Thiorhodovibrio winogradskyi: one gene and its partner. The protein of the gene in region 2 interacts with the protein of the main gene of each other region in a pairwise test. Links are inferred from orthologs where the notes say so. Each region holds a gene or a part of one and is shown on either strand. Other genes may lie near its edges. The genes, in order: ftsH and hflK.

Region 1 (5,467 bases), 3.5 Mb from region 2 along the record:
ATCATGATGGCCCCCATCCCTAAACTGAGGCTAAAAAATGCCTGGCCCATGGCGCTCAGAATCGCCTCGCCAGCGCGCCCTTGGAACTCGAGAAAATCGGGCCGAAACAGATAATCGAGCCCCTGCATGAAGGCCCCGGTCTGAGCAGCGTAGGCCACCATCAGGATCAGCAGCACGAAAAGCGCCGGCATTAAAAAGCGCACGGCCTGCTCCAAACCGCTGGTCACACCACGCGCCACCACCAGCCCGACCATGATCATAAAAACGCTGTGCCACAGGAAGAGCTGCCAAGGATCAGCGATCAAGGCAGAGAACACTTGTGCCGAACCGGCCGCGTCAATCGACGAAAAGGCGCCAGTGCCGGCCCGCAGCACATAGGCCAGGGTCCAACCGGCCACGACACTGTAAAAGGACAGAATGAGAAAACCGGACAGGATGCCAAGCCAGCCGACAAGTTGCCAGATGACGGGCGCCTGCTGGGCCTGCGCCAATGCGCGCATGGTGTTGATTGGGCTTTGCCGGCCACGGCGGCCAAGCATGACTTCGGCCATCATGATGGGAATACCGATGACCGCCACGCACAGCAAATAAACCAGCACAAAGGCACCGCCCCCATACTCGCCCGCCGTATAAGGGAAGCGCCATATGTTACCAAGCCCCACCGCCGAGCCACTGGCCGCGAGAATAAAGGCAAATCGCGAGGACCACATGCCATGGATGCTGGTGGATGTTGCCATGGGTTTCTGCTCTGCGGAATCGTCCTGGTTAAAGCGTTGGTGATCAGCCGCTGGTTGTCAGGCACTCACTTGCGCGCGAACACAATCTGCAAGCTCTGCTGCCATCTTTTCAACCTGATCGCGGTCGCGACCTTCCACCATCACCCGCACGACAGGCTCGGTACCCGATGGCCGCAGAAGTACCCGACCCTGCTCGCCCAAACGCTCCTCAACCGCACGCACCGCATGCTGCACCTCAGGTCGGTTAATGACATCGCCCTGTTTTTCCAAACGCAGGTTGATCAGCGCCTGCGGATAATGCGCCACTGCGTTCGCGCCATCCGCCAGGCTTTGCTCTGAGCTCGCCAGTGCCGCCAACACCTGCAGGGCGGCGATGATGCCATCACCGGTAGAGGTGCGGTCCCGGCAAATGATATGACCGGAGGGCTCCCCCCCAAGAATGCCATCATCCGCCTTGAGCCGCTCCATGATATAACGATCCCCAACCTTCACCCGCGCAAAGTCGATACCCAGTTGCCGCAGGGCCTGCTCAAGTGCGAGATTGCTCATCAGGGTACCAACCACGGGCCCCTTAAGACAGCCCATCTCCAGACGCGACTTGGCGATCAGATAGAGCAGCACATCACCATCGATCAGACGCCCGTTGGCATCCACCATCAGCACCCGGTCGCCATCACCATCGAAAGCGATGCCCAGATCGGCCTGTTCCCGCCGGACAGTCTGCTGCAAGGTTTCCGGATGCAAGGATCCAACGGATTGGTTGATATTGAAGCCATCCGGATCGACACCCAGGCTAACAACTTGCGCGCCAAGCTCATCGAACACATAAGGCGCTATGTTGTAAGTCGCACCATGAGCGCAATCCACCACAATCCTCAAACCCTTTAGAGAAAACCAAGCCGGCACCGTACTTTTGCAGAACTCGATATAACGTCCGCTTGCATCCTCGACCCGTTTGGCTTTGCCAAGCTCGCTCGCGGTCACTGCCTCAAGCGGCAGTTCGAGTTCTTCTTCAATCGCGCGCTCGGTTTCATCAGGCAACTTATCCCCGGACCCGGAGAAGAACTTAATACCGTTGTCCTGGTAGGGATTATGGGATGCGGTGATAACAATTCCCGCCACCGCGCGCAGCGTGCGGGTCAGATAGGCCACACCTGGGGTCGGCATGGGACCGAGCAGACGGATATCCAATCCGGCCGCGACCAGTCCCGCCTCCAAGGCGGATTCAAACATATAGCCAGAAATTCGAGTGTCCTTGCCGATCAGCACCTTGCGACCATTGCCATGGCGCGCCAACACCCGCCCGGCGGCCCAGCCGAGTTTGAGCACAAAGTCCGGGCTAACGCTTGGGTCACCCACACGGCCGCGAATCCCATCGGTTCCGAAGTATTTTCGCATGCGCTTGTCTTTTACCAAGATATCAAGCTCGACGTGGCGAGCTGATGTGTCAATAAAGCTCAGAGTGCGGCACCAAACCGCGGGATGAAGCGGCTGTTTGACGGGAAGCGACCTAGGCCGCGATGCGCGTCGCCTGGACCATCTTCATGGCCTGCACGGTCGCGGCAACATCATGCGTCCGTACAATGGCCGCGCCCCGCTCCACCGCCATGACGGCGGCTGCCAGGCCCGCCGGTAGACGCTCGTTCAGATCCGCGCCAGTCACGGCGCCGAGCATGGATTTACGCGACAGCCCCACCAGCACCGGCGCCCCCAGTGCCACAATGGACTCAAGTCGCGCCAAGAGTTGCAGATTATGCTCCAGGCGCTTGCCGAAACCAAATCCCGGGTCTATCAGCAGTCGCTCGAATGGAATGCCGGCATCTTGGGCGGCATTCATGCGCGATTGCAGAAAGCCCGCGACCTCAGCGACCACATCGGTATAGTCCGGTTGCTGCTGCATCGTCTTGGGCTCGCCCTGCATGTGCATCAGCACCACCGGCACTTGTAACTCGGAGGCCGCTTCCATGGCGCCAGGCGCCTGCAATGCACGGATGTCATTGATCATACCGGCGCCAGCGGCGACGGCTTCACGCATGACCAAAGGATCGGAGGTATCGACCGAGATCACGGTCTCCAGAGTCGACGCGATCCTGGCAATCACGGGAATCACCCGTCGCAACTGCTCGGCGCCACTAATTGCGGCGGCGCCAGGCCGCGTCGACTCACCGCCGATATCGATGATCGCCGCCCCCGCCTCGGCCATCGCATGGGCATGGTCACAGGCGGCCTGGGCATCGGCATGGCGCCCGCCATCAGAGAAGGAGTCGGGCGTGACATTGAGCACGCCCATCACTGAGACCTGACTTGGATGTGGCGTCAATGCTCGCCCGCGGGATCGCCGATAGGACCAATGCCGCTGACAGCCTTGCCGTCCTCATTCGCGGTCGCGGGTGCCTTGGCGCTGCCACCTGGCGGGCGTTGGGTATCGTTATCCCAGTCCTTGGGTGGACGCGGATCACGGCCATCCATGATGTCGTTGATTTGATCAAGATCGATGGTTTCGTACTTAATCAAGGCCGCCGCCATGTGATGGAGTTTCTCCATGTTTTCGTTCAACAGATGCTTGGCACGCTCGTAATTTCGATCAATCACGCTGCGCACTTCCTCGTCGATCACATGCGAGGTTTCATCCGAGACCGATTTGTGCTGAGTGACAGAATGACCGAGAAAGACCTCTTGTTCGTCCTCCCCGTAGGACAGCGGACCGAGCCGGTCGGACAGACCCCAACGGGTGACCATGTTGCGCGCCAGCTCGGTGGCACGCTGAATGTCGTTCGAGGCACCGGTGGTGACCATTTCTGGTCCAAAGATCAATTCCTCGGCGATACGCCCGCCAAAGAGACTGGAGATCTGACTCTCGAGCCGCTGCTTACTGTAGCTGAAGCGATCATCCTCCGGCAGGAACAGGGTCACGCCCAACGCCCGACCGCGCGGAATGATACTGACCTTGTGCACCGGGTCATGCTGGGGCACCAGGCGTCCAACGATGGCGTGACCAGACTCGTGATAAGCCGTGAGCTTTTTCTCGTCATCGGACATCACCATGGAGCGCCGCTCGGCACCCATCATGATTTTGTCCTTGGCCTTTTCCAGATCCTGCATATCCACCAAACGCTTGTTGGAGCGCGCGGCGAAAAGCGCTGCCTCATTGACCAAATTGGCCAGATCGGCACCCGAGAAGCCGGGCGTGCCACGCGCGATGATGGATGCCTTCACATCCTCGGCGGTTGGCACCTTACGCATGTGGACCTTCAGAATTTGCTCGCGTCCGCGCACGTCGGGCAGGGGCACCACCACCTGACGATCGAAACGACCGGGACGCAACAAGGCCGGATCAAGCACATCGGGCCTGTTGGTGGCGGCGATGACAATAATGCCCTCGGTGCCCTCGAAGCCGTCCATCTCCACCAGCAATTGGTTGAGCGTCTGCTCGCGCTCGTCATGACCACCGCCGAGACCGGCGCCGCGATGACGACCAACGGCGTCGATTTCGTCGATGAAGATAATGCAAGGAGCATGCTTCTTGGCCTGCTCGAACATATCCCGCACGCGCGAGGCACCAACACCCACAAACATCTCGACAAAGTCCGAGCCTGAGATGGTGAAGAAAGGCACCTTGGCCTCGCCAGCGATGGCGCGCGCAAGCAGCGTCTTACCCGTGCCGGGCGGCCCCACCATGAGCACACCCTTGGGAATTTTTCCGCCAAGCTTTTGAAATTTCGACGGATCTTTGAGGAAATCGACAACCTCGACCACTTCGTCCTTGGCCTCTTCGGCCCCGGCGACATCCGCGAAGGTCACCTTGACCTGATCCTCGCTCAGCATGCGCGCCTTGCTCTTGCCGAAGGACATGGCCCCGCGACCGCCGGCGCCGCCCTGCATCTGGCGCATGAAGAAAATCCACAGGCCGATCAGAATGAATAGCGGGAACCAGTTGATCAGGATCTGCATCAGCAGTGACTGCTTCTCCGGCGGCGCGGCCTTGATCTCGACATTGTTATTAAGCAGATCACCCACCAAGCCGTCATCGCCCGGACTGTAGGTGGTGAAGCGGCGACCGTCGACGCTTTCCCCCTCAATGGTACGTCCCTTGACCACCACTTCCCTAACCTGACCTTGCTGCACCTGCTCGAGAAAATCCGAGTAGGCCATGGTCCGCGGCGTGGTTGGAGCCGTGGTGAAATTGTTAAAGACGGACATCAGCACAATCGCTATGACCACCCACAAAAGCAGATTCTTTGCCATATCACTCACAGACGCAGTCTCTCCGAAAATCGTCCGGCATGGCCGGACACCTTGTCGATCATTGACTTAATTATTGAGTCAATAATTGAGTCGATTATTGAGTCGATTATTGAGTCGATCAGGCGGTATTGATCAATACCGGGTGATCAACCCGGGTTGCCACCCCCGCATCCTGACACAGGTAGACGCGCAAAGCCAAAGTCAGCCTGTCGCATCAGCCTAAGCCCCTACACTAACAGGGCCTTGACCCGGACCTGTTTTGGTGACTGCCCGGCAAGCTGGGCGAAAACCCTTGGCAACCAGGTAGGTCTCACGGCTGTTAGCCCGGGAGGCATCCGGCTTGCGCGTCACCACCCGCTCGAAACAGCGGCGCAGTTCGCGCACGAGTGGGTCAAAGCCCTCACCTTGAAATGTCTTGACCACCAGATGACCTCCAGATTGCAGCACTCTGGTCGCCAAGTCCAGCGCCAACTCGCAAAGATAGA
Region 2 (5,988 bases):
AATTGCCAGCGCCCATCGCGACGCTCAATGCGCTGCTCGCAGCCAAGCGCGGCCGGATGACCTTGCTGACCAGGCAGCCAGCTTAGCACCCGCCGACCGGATGCCCGCAGCTCGTTGATCAGCGCCTGTAATCCGGGGTCGCGATCATTGGGCGCGAGCACGGCGCCAGCTCCAACCAAAGGGTGCTCGGCAGCGGGCGCGGCCAGCTCAATCAAGCCTTTGAGATCAGTGCTGAAGCCGACCGCCGGGCGGGCATGGCCAAAAAACTCGCCAATGGCATCGTAGCGCCCGCCGCGCGCGATTTCGAGCCCCCACCCAGGCGCGAAAGCAGCAAAAACCACCCCGGTCTTGTAGGTATAGCCACGCAATTCGCCCAGATCGAAGTGCACTGGCACCTGGGGCATCCAGGCGTGCAGATCCTCGGCAATCAATCGCAGATTGCCGAGCGCCCGATGAACGCTATCGCGAGCCTTGGCAAGACGCTCGCCAGCGCGCTCAAGCGCATCATCACCGTTCAGCTCAACCAGCGCCAGAAGCATATCCGCCTCGCTTGGCTCGACGCCAGCCTCATCGAGCAGCGCTGCAAGTTCGGTGCTGGCCTTGCGCTGCAGGATACCAAAGAGCGTCAATTCCTGCTCCCGCGACAGTCCTGCCTGTTCAGCCAGGCCGCGAAAGATGCCCACATGCCCGAGATCAAGGTAGGCGGAGCCGATTCCGGCGGTCTCTAGGGTGGTCAGCAGCAGCCTGAGAATTTCGACATCGCTCTCGGCGCCGCCATGGCCATAGATATCGGCACCGATTTGCAGCGGGCTGCGGGTGCCGGCAAAGCCATCGGAGCGGGTATGCAGCACAGTGCCGAGATAACACAGCCGGGTGGGTTCCTCGCGCCTGAGCTGATGGGCGTCAATGCGCGCCACCTGCGGCGTCATGTCCGCGCGCACGCCAAGCAGGCGCCCGCTGAGCTGATCAGTCAGTTTGAAGGTCTGCAGATCCAGATCGCTCCCGGTGCCTATCAGCAGGCTCTCGAGATAATCGATAAAGGGCGGAATGACCAAATCATAGCCCCAAGCATCGAACAGATCGAGCAGGCAGCGGCGCAGGCGCTCAATATCGCGCGCCTGTTGGGGCAGAATTTCCTCAATGCCAGCAGGGAGAAGCCAGCGGTCCTGATTGATGGTCATGAGCTTGCCGGAGTCAGGGTGCGGTTGCGGCACAGCCAGGGCGGCGCGGACGGCGGCAGCCCGGGCGCGGTGCGGAATGGGAAATCATGGGGTCGCTTGTCAGCTAACGAACAAAGTACAGCAGCACAACCCCAGAGGCCATGCTAAGCAGGCCCACGATGCGCAGACTGCCATCACTCTGGCGCGCCACCTCCTCCATCATACGGCGCATGGCCCCGGGGGCAGCGAAGGGCATGACGCCCTCAATGACGAACACCAGCGCCAGAGCCACCAGGAAGTCATGCCACATCGTGCATCAAATCCAGAATAGCCGCCGGCAGCCAGCAACGCGCGCTGCTAGCGCACACGCAGACGACCATCCGTGCCGGCGTCGTCCGAGGAGCCGGCCGCGCCCTGGGGATGATTGAAATAGCGGAAGAATTCCGAGTCAGGCGCCAACACCAGGGTGGTGCCCTTGTCGACGAGCGACTTCCGGTAGGCATCCAGACTGCGGTAGAAAGCGTAGAACTCGCGATCCTGCTCGAAGGCTTCGGCGTAGACCCGCGCGGCTTTCGCATCACCCAGGCCACGGGTTTCCTCGGACTCCTTGTAGGCGTCCGCCAGGATGACGGTGCGCTGGCGATCAGCATCGGCGCGGATACGTTCAGCCGCTTCATGACCCTTGGCGCGCAGATCGCTTGCCACACGCTCGCGCTCGGCGCGCATGCGGTTATAGACGGATTCGCTCACCTCGGGCGGCAGATCGATTTTCTTCACCCGCACATCCACCACCTCCACACCCAACTCAGTGGCCTGGGTGTCGAGTGTCTTGGTCAGCACCTGCATCAGTTCCAGGCGGTCTTCGGACACCACCTCCTGAATGGTGCGGCGACCGAATTCGTCCCGTAGGCTGGTATTAATACGCTCGGCAAGCAGACGCGCGGCACGGGCACTGTCGCCGCCGGTGGAACGGAAAAACTGCGCCGCGTTATTGATGCGCCATTTAGCGTAAGAATCGACGATGACGTCTTTCTTTTCGATGGTGAGGAAGCGCTCCGGCTGGGAGTCGAGTGTCTGAATGCGTGCGTCGAACTTGATCACATTGTTCAGCACCGGCACCTTCCAGTGCAGGCCTGGTTTGTACTCGGGCCCGACGATTTCACCCAGGCGCAGCTTGATCGCGATCTCCCACTGATAAACGATGAACGCCGAGGCCGTCACCAAGCCAACCAGCACCAGAACAGCGATGCCCGAGAGGAGTTTCATGCGGTCTGTCATCAGCGGGTCCTCCGTTCGCGATTCACATTGCGCATCGGCCGTTGCGTTATCGAGTTGCTCGCACCACTCGCGTTGCCACTACTCCCGCTTGAAGAGACACTTGCCGGGGCCCCGTCGCGACTCGCGCCCGGGTTCTTCATGAGTTGATCCAGCGGCAGATACATCAGGCTATTGCTGTCCGGCACGTCGATCAGCACTTTCTGGCTGTCGCCAATCACCTCTTGCATGGTATCCAGATACAGGCGCTCACGCATCACCTCGGGCGCCTTGCGATACTCCTCCAGCACCGCCAGGAAGCGCGAACTCTCACCCTCGGCCTCGGCGATCACCTGATCGCGATAGGCCTTGGCATCCGCCACGATGCGGGCGGCTTCACCGCGCGCCTGCGGCAGGATCTGATTGGCATAAGCCTCGGCCTTGTTCTCGGAACGTTCCTTGTCCTCGCGCGCCTTGATGGCGTCATCGAAAGCCTCCTTGACCTGCTCCGGCGGCTTGGCCGGCTGCATGTTAATGGAGGTGACTAGCAGACCGGTTTTGTACTCGCGCATCAAGGCCTGAACCCGCTCGCGAATGGTCGCCGCCACGGCGCTGCGACCCTCGGTCAGGATGAAATCGAGCTTGCTGCCGCCGATGGTCTTGCGCACCACGGTCTCGGTCGCATCGCGCAGGGTTTTCTCCGGATTTTGATCCTGGAACAGATAATTGGCGGCATCCTCAATGCGCGACTGCACGGTGAGTTCGACATCGACGATGTTCTCATCCTGGGTCAGCATCAGTGCCTTGTGACTAAAGGATGAGATCTCGTCGACATTGACAATCTCGACCTGCTCAACCGGCCAGGGCCAGTGCCAGTGCGGGCCGGGTTGGGTCATCCTGTTATAGACACCGAAGCGCAGCACCACACCGCGCTCAGCGGGATCGACGATATAAATACCGGTGGCGAGCCAAAGCACCACCAGCACCCCGACAACGATACCGATAGTCCACTTGCCAAGCGGCCCGAGCGGTGCACCGCCGCCCGCCCCGCCACCGGAGCCCTTGCCAGATCCGGAATCACCACCGAACAGGCCTTTCATTTTGTCCTGCAAGTTGCGCACGATCTCGTCGAGATCGGGCGGTCCGCCCTGGTTTCCCTGCTGGGACCCCCAGGGGTCTTTGCCTCCGCCTCCCGGCTCGTTCCAGGCCATAGTGTCTCCGTCTGGGCTAATCGTTCTTTAAAGGTGATTCGAAGGTGCTAAATGCGTGCCGCGCCACGACCATCGAACGGGCATTTTAGGTTTTCCCGGCCCGGGGGACAATGCGCAGCCTTACCATACAGGAAATTCCCTTGGCTGGGGTCGCGCACGACCCTGGCGCCGCAACTCCCGCTGCAGTCGCTCGGGCTCGATCATCACCTCCAGGGTCCAGCCACCGTCATCCCTGGCTTGTTCGGCAAGAATTTGCCCGTGTCGATAGAGCCAGGCGCGCAACGCACCCTCGGAAGGATTTAGCTCAAGCTGACAATTTTCAACCTGGCCGCGAAAGCGCTCGGCCAGTGCGTCCACCAGCAGATCCACGCCCTCACCTGTTCGAGCGGACAGCCATACCGTGCTGACATTCCCCGCCGCGTCCCGATCAACCCGCGGACGCTGATCCTCAAGCTGGTCGATTTTATTCATCACCCGCAGGCGCGAAATCGACTCGGCGCCGATCTCCGTCAGCACCTGCTCAACATCCCTTTCGCAGCGCTCGCGCTCCTTGCCCGCCGCATCGATCACATGCAGCAGCAGCGCCGCCGAGCGCGTTTCCTGCAAGGTCGCGCGAAAGGCCGCCACCAGCTCATGTGGCAGCTGGCTGATAAAGCCCACGGTATCCGCCACCACCACGGCCGGGGCATTGGGCAGCTCCAAGCGTCGCAGGGTGGGATCCAGGGTAGCGAAAAGCTGATCGGCCTGAAACACCCCGGCCGCGGTCAGCCGATTAAAGAGCGTGGACTTACCGGCATTGGTATAGCCCACCAGGGAGACGGTGGCGATCTCGGCGCGATCACGCGCCTGGCGCCCCTGGGCGCGCTGGGTCTCGATCCGCTCGAGGCGTTTGTTCAAGGCGACAATGCGCTGGCCGAGCAGGCGCCTGTCGGTCTCGAGCTGGGTCTCGCCCGGTCCGCGCAGGCCGATACCGCCCTTCTGGCGCTCAAGATGGGTCCAGCCGCGCACTAGGCGGGTTGACAGGTGCCGCAGCTGCGCCAACTCCACCTGCAGCTTGCCCTCGAAAGAGCGCGCGCGGCGGGCGAAAATATCCAAAATCAGCCCATTGCGATCCACCACCCGACAGGACAGCCGACGCTCCAGGTTGCGCTCCTGGGCCGGGCTCAGGGCATGGTCGAAAATCACCAGTTCGGCGCCCGTGGCGGCCAGCTGCTCGGCCAACTCAGCCGCTTTGCCCTGGCCAATAAAAAAGCGCGGATCGGGCGCGGCGCGGGTACCGGTGAGCCAGCCCACCTCAAGCGCGCCGGCGGCCTCGGCCAGCAGCCGGAACTCGGTGCTGGCTTCCGCGTCCAGCTTTCCGCCGATGGCCAGCTGCACCAAAAGAGCGCGTTCGCCCGCGTCCGGCCGCTCAAACATGGCAAACCCGCGGCAGGTACCGCCTCATTCCGCCTCGCTCTCATCCAGGTCGAGGTCATCCTCTGGATAGGACCATTTGACGTTGCGTGACGGCACCACGGTGGAAATCGCGTGCTTGTAGATCATCTGACTGACATTGTTCTTGAGCAACACCACGAACTGATCGAAGGACTCGACCTGTCCCTGGAGCTTGATGCCATTGACCAGAAAAATCGAGACCGGCACGCGCTCTTTGCGCAATGCGTTCAAAAACGGATCCTGAAGACTGTGTCCCTTCGACATAGTGAAATTCTCTTGTTGTTATTGGGCAGCCCCATCAACGCATGATCGCAACGATCATCCACCGCCGTTCTGCACACCACGGAGGAGGCCGGCAACCGCGGCAATCAGGCTCGCAGGGGCCAGGTCGCGACGATGCGCTTGCACGCATAGGACGTCAATGCAAGTGATACGTTATCACAGAGCCGCCGGGTCATGGTCTCACTGGCGACCTTTGGTCCGACGTCCAAGCAAAAAAGGCGCCATTCTTGTCACCTTGCGGCCAGCAAGCGCCCTGGGCCGCGCCAGGGCCGCGCCAGCTCAGCACTCACCGATGGCCGCCAGATTTGCCAGCCTCTCCAGCGCCCGATCCAACAGGGAGCCCCCCTGGGGCAGCCAGATGCAATCGCTCTCGGATCTCAGCCAGGTCATCTGCCGCTTGGCGAGTTGCCGCGTTGCCGTGATGGCAAGCTCGCGCATGCGCGCGAAATCACAGTCGCCATCCAAATAGTGCCACATTTGCCGATAGCCGACCGCGCGCATCGAAGGCAAAGCGGGATGCAGATCACCGCGCGCGCGCAAACGCGCCACTTCGGCTTCAAAACCCGCCGCCAGCATGGCATCGAAGCGCTGCGCAATGCGCTCACGCAAGGCCTGACGTTCGCGCCCGGATGATCCAGCCTGTCCCA

What was found.
Region 1: the proteins of hflK (region 2) and ftsH interact in binary tests that used the Escherichia coli proteins (3 or more experiments, as listed by UniProt). The link is inferred for Thiorhodovibrio winogradskyi from one-to-one orthologs.

Annotation. Positions count from the first base shown.
Region 1 is NZ_CP121472.1:3,850,543-3,856,009, forward strand. Bases 2,519-5,467 are described here. They hold ftsH (ATP-dependent zinc metalloprotease FtsH), read right to left. Parts: upstream 4,983-5,467; coding sequence 3,054-4,982; downstream 2,519-3,053. Other genes in these bases: folP (dihydropteroate synthase), read right to left, coding at 2,519-3,027; rlmE (23S rRNA (uridine(2552)-2'-O)-methyltransferase RlmE), read right to left, coding at 5,202-5,467. Outside these bases: Thiowin_RS17695 (sodium-dependent transporter), read right to left, coding at 1-737; glmM (phosphoglucosamine mutase), read right to left, coding at 795-2,135; more of folP, read right to left, coding at 2,248-2,518. UniProt on the Escherichia coli protein: Acts as a processive, ATP-dependent zinc metallopeptidase for both cytoplasmic and membrane proteins. Plays a role in the quality control of integral membrane proteins.
Region 2 is NZ_CP121472.1:379,873-385,860, reverse strand. Bases 1,532-4,499 are described here. They hold hflK (FtsH protease activity modulator HflK), read right to left. Parts: upstream 3,626-4,499; coding sequence 2,438-3,625; downstream 1,532-2,437. Other genes in these bases: hflX (ribosome rescue GTPase HflX), read right to left, coding at 3,746-4,499; hflC (protease modulator HflC), read right to left, coding at 1,532-2,438. Also shown: Thiowin_RS01955 (ATP phosphoribosyltransferase regulatory subunit), read right to left, coding at 1-1,181; Thiowin_RS01950 (DUF2065 domain-containing protein), read right to left, coding at 1,285-1,470; more of hflC, read right to left, coding at 1,518-1,531; more of hflX, read right to left, coding at 4,500-5,041; RNA chaperone Hfq, read right to left, coding at 5,066-5,323; tRNA (adenosine(37)-N6)-dimethylallyltransferase MiaA, read right to left, coding at 5,621-5,988.